One region of the Rhizobium sp. SG2393 genome, then DNA from elsewhere that is predicted to be linked to it. Evidence: riboswitches for the same ligand, from Rfam matches in the RefSeq annotation. Region 1 holds a riboswitch; the other holds the start of a gene.
What was found. Region 1 has a riboswitch for cobalamin ahead of cobU (bifunctional adenosylcobinamide kinase/adenosylcobinamide-phosphate guanylyltransferase). Riboswitches for the same ligand answer to the same signal wherever they lie in the genome.
Positions count from the first base shown of each region.

Region 2: another riboswitch for cobalamin. It lies ahead of bluB (5,6-dimethylbenzimidazole synthase); the one in region 1 lies ahead of cobU (bifunctional adenosylcobinamide kinase/adenosylcobinamide-phosphate guanylyltransferase).

Region 1 covers NZ_JBHGAP010000001.1:998,269-1,002,476, forward strand. The annotation lists gene cobN (cobaltochelatase subunit CobN) at 1-83, opposite strand, end outside; gene cobW (cobalamin biosynthesis protein CobW) at 96-1,160, opposite strand; gene cobU (bifunctional adenosylcobinamide kinase/adenosylcobinamide-phosphate guanylyltransferase) at 1,166-1,690, opposite strand; cobalamin riboswitch at 1,836-2,218, opposite strand; gene ACED18_RS04755 (cobyric acid synthase) at 2,257-3,720, opposite strand; gene ACED18_RS04760 (hypothetical protein) at 3,823-4,101, shown strand.
Region 2 covers NZ_JBHGAP010000001.1:729,115-733,322, forward strand. The annotation lists gene ACED18_RS03470 (DUF2865 domain-containing protein) at 1-566, shown strand, start outside; gene ACED18_RS03475 (hypothetical protein) at 652-978, shown strand; gene bluB (5,6-dimethylbenzimidazole synthase) at 1,057-1,827, opposite strand; cobalamin riboswitch at 2,088-2,303, opposite strand; gene ACED18_RS03485 (NAD+ synthase) at 2,345-4,033, opposite strand.

The DNA of each region.
Region 1 (4,208 bases):
AGGATGTCGGCCGGAGACTGGCCAAGGTCGATCGCCTCGTCCCCGTCACTGATCGTTCCCTTTTGCGCCAGCAGCAGATGCATCGTTTCCTACCCTCAGACCGCTGCGGCAATGGCAGCGCGCACGGCCGCTTCGTCCATGTCGTGCAGGCCGATGACGACGAGGCGGGTGCTCCGCGTCTCGCCCGCTGCCCAGGGACGGTCGAAATACTGGTCGATGCGCTGGCCGACGCCCTGGATCAGAAGCCGCATCGGCTTGCCCGGCACATCCGCAAAACCCTTGAGGCGCAGCACGTCATGGGCCGCAATCACATCCTTCAGCCGCGCGACGAAGGCATTGGGATCGGCAATCGGGCCGAGTTCCACGATGAAGCTGTCGAATTCGTCGTGATCGTGCTCTTCGCCCGCCTCGTGCTCAATCTCGTGGTGGGACTTCCGGTTGGCGATATCGCCTTCCGTGCCAACGCCGAGACCGAGCAGCACGGCCGCCGCCACCTCGCCGTTCTGGGCCTCGATCATCGCCGGCTTACGGTGCGTGCGCGAGGCGACTTCGGCGCGAACGGCGGCAACGCCATCGGCGTCGATGAGGTCGGTCTTGTTGAGCACGATGAGGTCGGCCGCCGTCAGTTGGTCCTCGAAAAGCTCCTCGATCGGGCTTTCATGGTCGAGATTGTCATCTTCGGCGCGCGCCGCATCCACCTTGTCGTGATCGTCGGCAAAGCGGCCGGCGGCCACAGCGGCGCTGTCCACCACCGTCACCACGCCATCCACCGTCACCTGCGTGCGGATATCCGGCCAGTTGAAGGCCGCGACGAGCGGCTGCGGCAGCGCGAGGCCCGAGGTCTCGATGATGATGTGGTCGGGGCGGTTCTCGCGCTCCAGAAGCCTCGTCATGGTCGGGATGAAATCATCGGCCACCGTGCAGCAGATGCAGCCATTGGTGAGCTCGATGATGTCGTCTTCCGTGCAGGCCTCCGCACCGCAGCCCTTCAGCACCTCGCCATCGACGCCGAGATCGCCGAATTCGTTGATGATGAGGGCGATGCGCCGGCCGCCTGCGTTGGTCAGCAGGTTGCGGATCATCGTCGTTTTGCCGGCGCCGAGGAAGCCGGTGATGACGGTGGCGGGGATCTTGCCCGTCTGCGTCGTCGTGGAAGCCATGGAAATCAACCTTTCATTCTCAGCGGCAGCCCTGCCGCCACGAAGTAAACCTCTGAAGACGCCGCGGCGACCGCCTGATGCAGGCGGCCGGCATGATCGCGGAAGGCCCGCGCCATGGCGTTCTCGGGAACGATGCCGAGCCCGACCTCATTGGAGACGAGAACGACCAGCCCTTTGGCCCGTGAGAGATGGCCTGCGAGCCGCGCCGATTCGGCGGCGATATCAGCCTCCTCCATCATCAGATTGGTGACCCAGAGGGTCAGGCAATCGACGAGAATCGCGGTGCCGGGATCATCGAGCCTTTCCAGCGCGCCGACGAGATCCATGGGCTCCTCGACCGTCTGCCAGGACGGCCCGCGGCTTTCGCGGTGGGCGGCAATGCGCGCCCGCATTTCATCATCCCAGGCACGGCTGGTGGCGATATAGGCGCTGGCAAGACCGCTCTCCACGACGAGCCGCTCCGCAAAGGAGGACTTGCCGGAGCGCGCGCCGCCGAGCACGAAAATGGAGCGGGAGGAAGACGCCGTCACGTGGACCACCGTACGGCAGCCGCAGGCCTGCGGTCACGACGCACGCAATGAATTCGGGTGGCGGGGACAGTGCCCCACCGGACAGTCTCGCGAGCCATGACAACCTCCGTGCTGGCCGAATGGGCGATGATGCGCCCGACCGGGCTCTTCGCCCGTTTCGGATGGCAGGTCTCCTGGCTCGCGGGTCCCTTCGCGTCCGGCATGATGCCGGCGCGAAAACGGGGTCGCCTCGCCTTCCCGGATCGAAGCGGCATGAAAAGGCGGGCGATTCGTAGAAAATAGAGGCGCCCCACCCCGGTTGATCATGCCTGATCCAGTGGCTTTTCCAGCACCGCTTCCGAAAACCCGCCTTGCACGACACGCGCAAATCCGAGGTGAGCAGCAACGTTGCCGGATGGCGACCCCTGACCGCTCTACAGTCGCGGGGTCGGCTGCGATGAGGATGCCCGACATGGGTCCATCCCTTCGCATTCCCATTTACTCCCAAGCCGGCCGCCCGGCCCGGGAACCATCCTGAGCCGAGCAATAGATATTTACGGCCGAAAAGTCAAAGCCCGCCCGCGCCGTCAGGCGGCGCCATCCAAGAGCCGTGACAGGAAATCCGGCGACAGCATCGTCTCCAGTTCCGAGGCAACATCGTCGAGTGCGGCATCGACGGAGGCGCGGTAGTCCTCCACCCCGCCGCTGATGCCGAAATCGGCAAGAAGTGCGCGGCGGAAGGCATCGCTGGAAAACAGCCCGTGCAGATAGGTCCCGAACACCCGCCCGTCCGCCGACATCGCCCCGTCCGGCCGCCCGTCGATCAGGACGGGCGCGCGGGCGCAGTCCGCACCCGTCGTCTTGCCGAGATGGATTTCGTAGCCGGACAGCGCCACATCGTGCACGGTGGAATGGGCGGAGGAGTTGCGCACCGTCTTTTCCGGCGCCATCTCCGTCTCGATGTCGAGCAGGCCGAGGCCCGCGATCTCCCGCTCGCTGCCCTCGATGCCGAGCGGATCGGTCACGCGCTGCCCCAGCATCTGGTAGCCGCCACAAATACCGATCACCTGCCCGCCGCGCCGCCGGTGCCGGGCCAGATCCTGGTCCCAGCCTTGCATGCGGAAATCCCTAAGGTCGGCAATGGTCGATTTCGAGCCCGGCAGGATGATGAGACCGGCATCGGCCGGCAGCCGCTCGCCCGGCCGCACGAAGACGAGGTCAACCTCCGGCTCCTGCGCCAGCGGGTCGAGATCGTCGAAATTGGCGATCCGCGGCAAGACCGGCACGGCGATCTTCAGCGCCCGCCCGCGACCGGCAAGACGCCGCTCCAGCACCACCGAATCCTCCGCCGGCAGGCGGCCGGCGGCCTTCAACCAGGTCACGACGCCGAAGCAGGGCCAGCCGGTGAACGCGCCGATCGCCGTCAGCCCGTCATCGAACAGGCTGACGTCACCGCGGAACTTGTTGATGATGTAGCCCGCGATCATCGCCCGGTCTTCCGGCGGCAGGATCGCATGCGTGCCGACAAGAGAGGCGATCACGCCGCCCCGGTCGATATCGCCGACCAGCACCACCGGCACGCCGGCCCGCGTCGCAAAGCCCATATTGGCGATATCGCCGGCCCGGAGATTGATTTCCGCCGGCGAGCCCGCGCCCTCGACGATCACGAGATCGGCGCCCTGTTCGACGATCGAAAAGCTCTCCAGCACCGCATCCATCAGCTTCGGCTTCAGCGCCTGATAGTCGCGCCCCCGCGCCTGCCCCGCCACCTTGCCCTGCACGATGATCTGGCTGCCGACCTCCGACTGCGGCTTCAGGAGAACAGGGTTCATGTGCACCGACGAGGGCACGCGCGCGGCGATCGCCTGCAGCCACTGCGCCCGCCCGATCTCGCCGCCATCATCGGAAACGGCGGCGTTGTTCGACATGTTCTGCGGCTTGAACGGGGCCACCTTCAGACCCCGGTTGGAGGCCAGCCGGCAGAGCCCCGCCACCAATACCGATTTTCCGACATCGGAGCCGGTCCCCTGCAGCATGATCGCGCGCGTCATTCCGTCTCCGTCCGATTGTGGCAGAACCGCCGCAATCCCCTGCCCTGCCTCAATTTCGCCGCCTCCGTTTATGCACCGGAAGCGGTGCTCGACGGAGGAGCCATGCAAAGTTTGCATAGTATCGCATTTGCGACATTCGCAGCCGATTTCGGCGTTGCGAAGCCGCATATCCGAGCCTATATCAGCGCCATCAACACGAAGGAAGCGCGAGACTTCCTCTTACCTGAGGTCACACCCATGCTGTTCATCTTCAGCAAGCCGAATTTTCTCCAGATCGCCTGGAACTCCCAGGTGCCGGCAAACCAGTCGCGCGTCCGCAACATGGTCGCCGATTCCCCGATGGGCCCGCTCGGCTTCATCCGCACCCGCAACGTCGGCTGATATTCTGAGACTATGGCGGACCGAACGAAGGCGCGCTCCCGAGTGCGCCTTTTTTCATGTCGCAAGTTTTCATTTCGCAAGCAGGTCTATGTGGGAGATCGCCTCTG
Region 2 (4,208 bases), 270 kb from region 1:
CGAGCGTCCTGACGATTCCCGGCAGCCGCCGCGGGCCCTATCGCACCATGTGCGTGCGCACCTGCGACGGCGCCTTCTTCCCGATCACATCGGACGCGACGCCGGAGGATTTTCCGCGCGATGCGGCGGCCTGTTCGGCCCGATGCCCCGGGGCCGAAACGGAACTTTATTACCATAACCTCACGACCGAAGAGAGCGACCAGATGGTCTCCGCGACCACCGGGGCGCCCTATTCCGATCTGCCGAACGCCTTTGCCTACCGCACCCGCGACCGCGCCGGCGCCGCACAGTGCGGCTGCCAGCTGCCAAAGACGGCGACGCTCAGTGGCGAGCCGGAGGACGGGGCAGCGCAGCCGTCGAAGGCCGAGACATCGAAGGTTCAGACATCCAAGCCCCTGCCGGCGCTTGCCGAAACTCCGCTGCGCGCCACCACCCAGTACGAACGTCCCTACGACCCCAAGAACACCCGCGTCCGCGTCGTCGGCCCTACCTTCCTCCCCTCGGAAGAATCCCGCATCGACCTCAAGAACCCGGCCGGGCCGGGATATCAGCCGGTGCAGAACTGAGGGATTGGGGCGCAGCCAGAACCGCAAACGGGCTTTGTAGCAGCGCGATTTCGCGCTATCTTCGCACGACAGTCGGAGACAGGCGATGACGACCGAAACCATCAGTCTCGAATTTCTGGCGCGTCAGGCAAAGGTCCAGATGGACGAAATGCGCCTGATCCGCCAGGAAATGGCAGGGTTGCGCAATGATATGGCCGGTGTACTGCGCCTCGTCACCGCAAATTATGAACTCACCCGCCGTGTCGAGCGACGCGAGACGGAACTGCGCGACGACATCGAGTTGATGATCAAAATGGAGATCGGCGGCTCTTTCGCCAATGTCCAGACGGCAATGGAGCAATCCCTTGCACGGATCGAGAGGCAGGTTGTCGAAGTCGCGGAACGGGTCGATGAACTCGAAGACAAGCCCTGAGATTTGGAGCACGACCGCGGGCTGGCCCGATAGCCGCGGTGCTCCCGTCCGTCCATCCGATGCCGACTGCGGAGCGTCTCATCCCCCGAACAACGCCGTCCCCGCACCCCATCCCTCATCGCTCACCAGCTCCTCGAGCGGCAGGCGCTGGCGCCAGCCCTTGATGGCGAGTTCGGGTGCGTCGTAGAGGGTCCTGACGTGGCCGAGGCAGAGCCAGGCGACAATGCGGACATGATCGGGAATGCCGAGAATGGCTTTCACCTCCGCCTCGCGGAAGATCGAGACCCAGCCGACGCCGATGCCTTCCGCGCGGGCGGCGAGCCACAGGTTCTGGACGGCGCAGACGGTGGAATAGAGATCCATCTCGCTCTGGTGCGTGCGGCCCAGCACGACGCGGCCGCCGCGGCTCGGGTCGCAGGTGACGCAGAGATTGACCGGCGCCTCGCGGATGCCTTCGAGCTTCAGGGCGCGGTAGCGGTCGCGGGCGCCGGCCTCGAACATGGCCTCGGCTTCCGCATTGGCCGTGGCGAAGGCGGCATGCACCCTCGCCTTCACGGCCTCGCTGGTGACTCGGATGAAATTCCACGGCTGCATGAAGCCGACCGATGGCGCGGCATGGGCGGCGGCGAGCAGGCGGCGCAGGAGTGCATCGTCGATCGGTGTGGGCTCGAACTGGCCGCGCACGTCGCGGCGTGTCTCGATGGCGCGGTAGACGGCGGCGCGCTCCGCCGGATCGAAGGGGCCGGCGGCATGGCGATGGGATTGCCAGGGGTCGCAATCCGGATCGAGGCCGGGATCAGAACCGGCATTCGCCACGCGTCGTGCGGCATCCCCGTCGGCGGTCGCCAACGCCCCGGCAAACCCGGCATGATCGGCCTGGACGGTCGCTTGTCCATGATCCGTCGCCGTAACACTCGTGCCCGGCTGCACGCTCCCTGAGCCGGCACACCGGTCGCCAAAGCTGTCCATCATCCTCATCCTCCCCTTGAGCGGATGCCGGCGATCGACCATGCCTTGATGCATGCTGGCGGACGACCGGTCTCGAGGACGCCGGCCCTGTCAGAGCCTCGCATCCCGCCGCAAACCAAGCGTCCCGCCGTCCATACGGGTCCGCTCCATGGTTATCAGGCCGGTCTTCTGACTTCGCGGATCAACCGACGCCCTCGCCTTCCCGATATCAAGCGATACCAGTGGCTTCTGGTGAAATCCTCAGATTTCACCCGAGGGGCCGTCCCCGCTGACAGCGTTGGGCACGTTCCGGACTTGCACCGGATTCCCGATTCTCCCCGACCTCAAGCCGGGGCACCTGATGGCCGGGACTTCACCATTTGTGCTCACGCTTTGCAAGAGGCGCGATCGTGGCGCGTCACCGGTCGCGGAAGCGGTTCGTGATCGGGTAGCGGCGATCGCGGCCGAAGTTCTTGCGGGTGATCTTGACGCCCGGTGCGGACTGGCGGCGCTTGTATTCGGCGATGTAGAGCAGGTGCTCGATGCGATGCACGGTCGCGACATCATGGCCGCGCGCGACGATCTCGTCGGTGCCCATCTCGCGTTCCACCAGGCATTCCAGGATATCGTCGAGCACCGGATAGGGCGGCAGCGAATCCTGGTCGGTCTGGTTGGGACGAAGCTCGGCGGACGGCGCCTTGTCGATGATGTTGATCGGGATCACCTCGCCGGAAGGACCGAGCGCGCCCGCCGGCACCGCGCCGTTGCGCCAGCGCGAGAGGGCGTAGACCTGCATCTTGTAGAGGTCCTTGATCGGGTTGAAGCCGCCGTTCATGTCACCGTAGAGCGTGGCGTATCCCACCGACATTTCCGACTTGTTGCCCGTCGTCACCACCATGGAGCCGAACTTGTTGGAGACGGCCATGAGGATCACGCCGCGCGTGCGGCTTTGCAGATTTTCCTCCGTGATGCCCTCTTCCGTTCCCTCGAAGAGATCGGAGAGTGCCGAGGAGAAGGCATCGACGGGTTCGCCGATCGGCACGGTGTCGTAGCGCACGCCGAGCGCCTTCGCGCAGGCTTCCGCGTCCTTGAAGGAATCCGAGGATGTGTAGCGGTAGGGCAGCATGATGGTGCGCACCCGCTCGGGCCCCAGCGCATCGACGGCAAGCGCCGTGCAGATGGCCGAATCGATGCCGCCGGAAAGGCCGAGCACCACGGATTTGAAGCCGTTCTTGTTGACGTAGTCGCGAAGCCCCAGCATGCAGGCCGTGTAATCGGCCTCTTCCGCTTCCGGGATCGTCGCGATCTCGCCCGGCTCGCAGACCCAGCCATCGGCGGTGCGCGACCAGTCGGAGAAGGCAAGGCAGGGCTGAAACTGCGCAAGCTGGAAGGCAAGGCTCTTGTCGGCATTGAAGGCGAAGCTCGCGCCGTCGAAGACCAGCTCGTCCTGCCCGCCAAGCTGGTTGGCGAAAAGGATCGGCAGGCCGCTCTCGATCACCTGGCGCAGCACGACCTGATGGCGCACATCCACCTTGCCGCGATAATAGGGCGAGCCGTTCGGCACCAGCAGGATCTCGGCGCCCGCTTCGGCCAGCGTCTCGCAGACGCCCGCATCGTTCCAGATTTCCTCGCAGATCGGCACGCCGATGCGCACGCCGCGAAAATCGACCGGACCGGAAATCGCACCTTCGACGAAGACGCGCTTTTCGTCGAACTCGCCGTAGTTTGGCAGATCCACCTTGTCGCGCACATGCAGGATGCGGCCGCCATCGAGAACGGCGGCACTGTTGTGGCGACCCGCCTCCCCCTGTCGCGGCAGGCCGATGATGAGGCCGGGGCCACCATCGGCGGTCTCGGCCGCCAGCGTCTCGAGCGCCGCCCAACAGGCTTTCAGGAAGGCAGGCTTCAGGACAAGGTCTTCCGGCGGATAGCCGGAAAGGAAGAGTTCGGTGAGGAGCAGCAGATCGGCGCCGCCCTCGGCCGCCTCGGCGCGTGCCCTGCGCGCCAGCGCCAGATTGCCGGCGATGTCGCCGACCGTCGGGTTCAACTGCGCGACGGCGATGCGCAGGCGGTCCGGCACAGCAGACGGGGAAGCGGAAGCGGTCATAGGCGGGCCCTCTCGGTCGGGATAGCGATCCGTTCGAGGTGCCATTTAGAGCATCCCGACGGAAAACGAAATCCGTCTCGGCGCCGTGATGTCGCGCGGGGGGTGAGGCAACCCTGCGTGACCGAAATGCCAGGTCAATGGGGATTGGCAAATGTCAGCGCGCCCGGACGCTTGA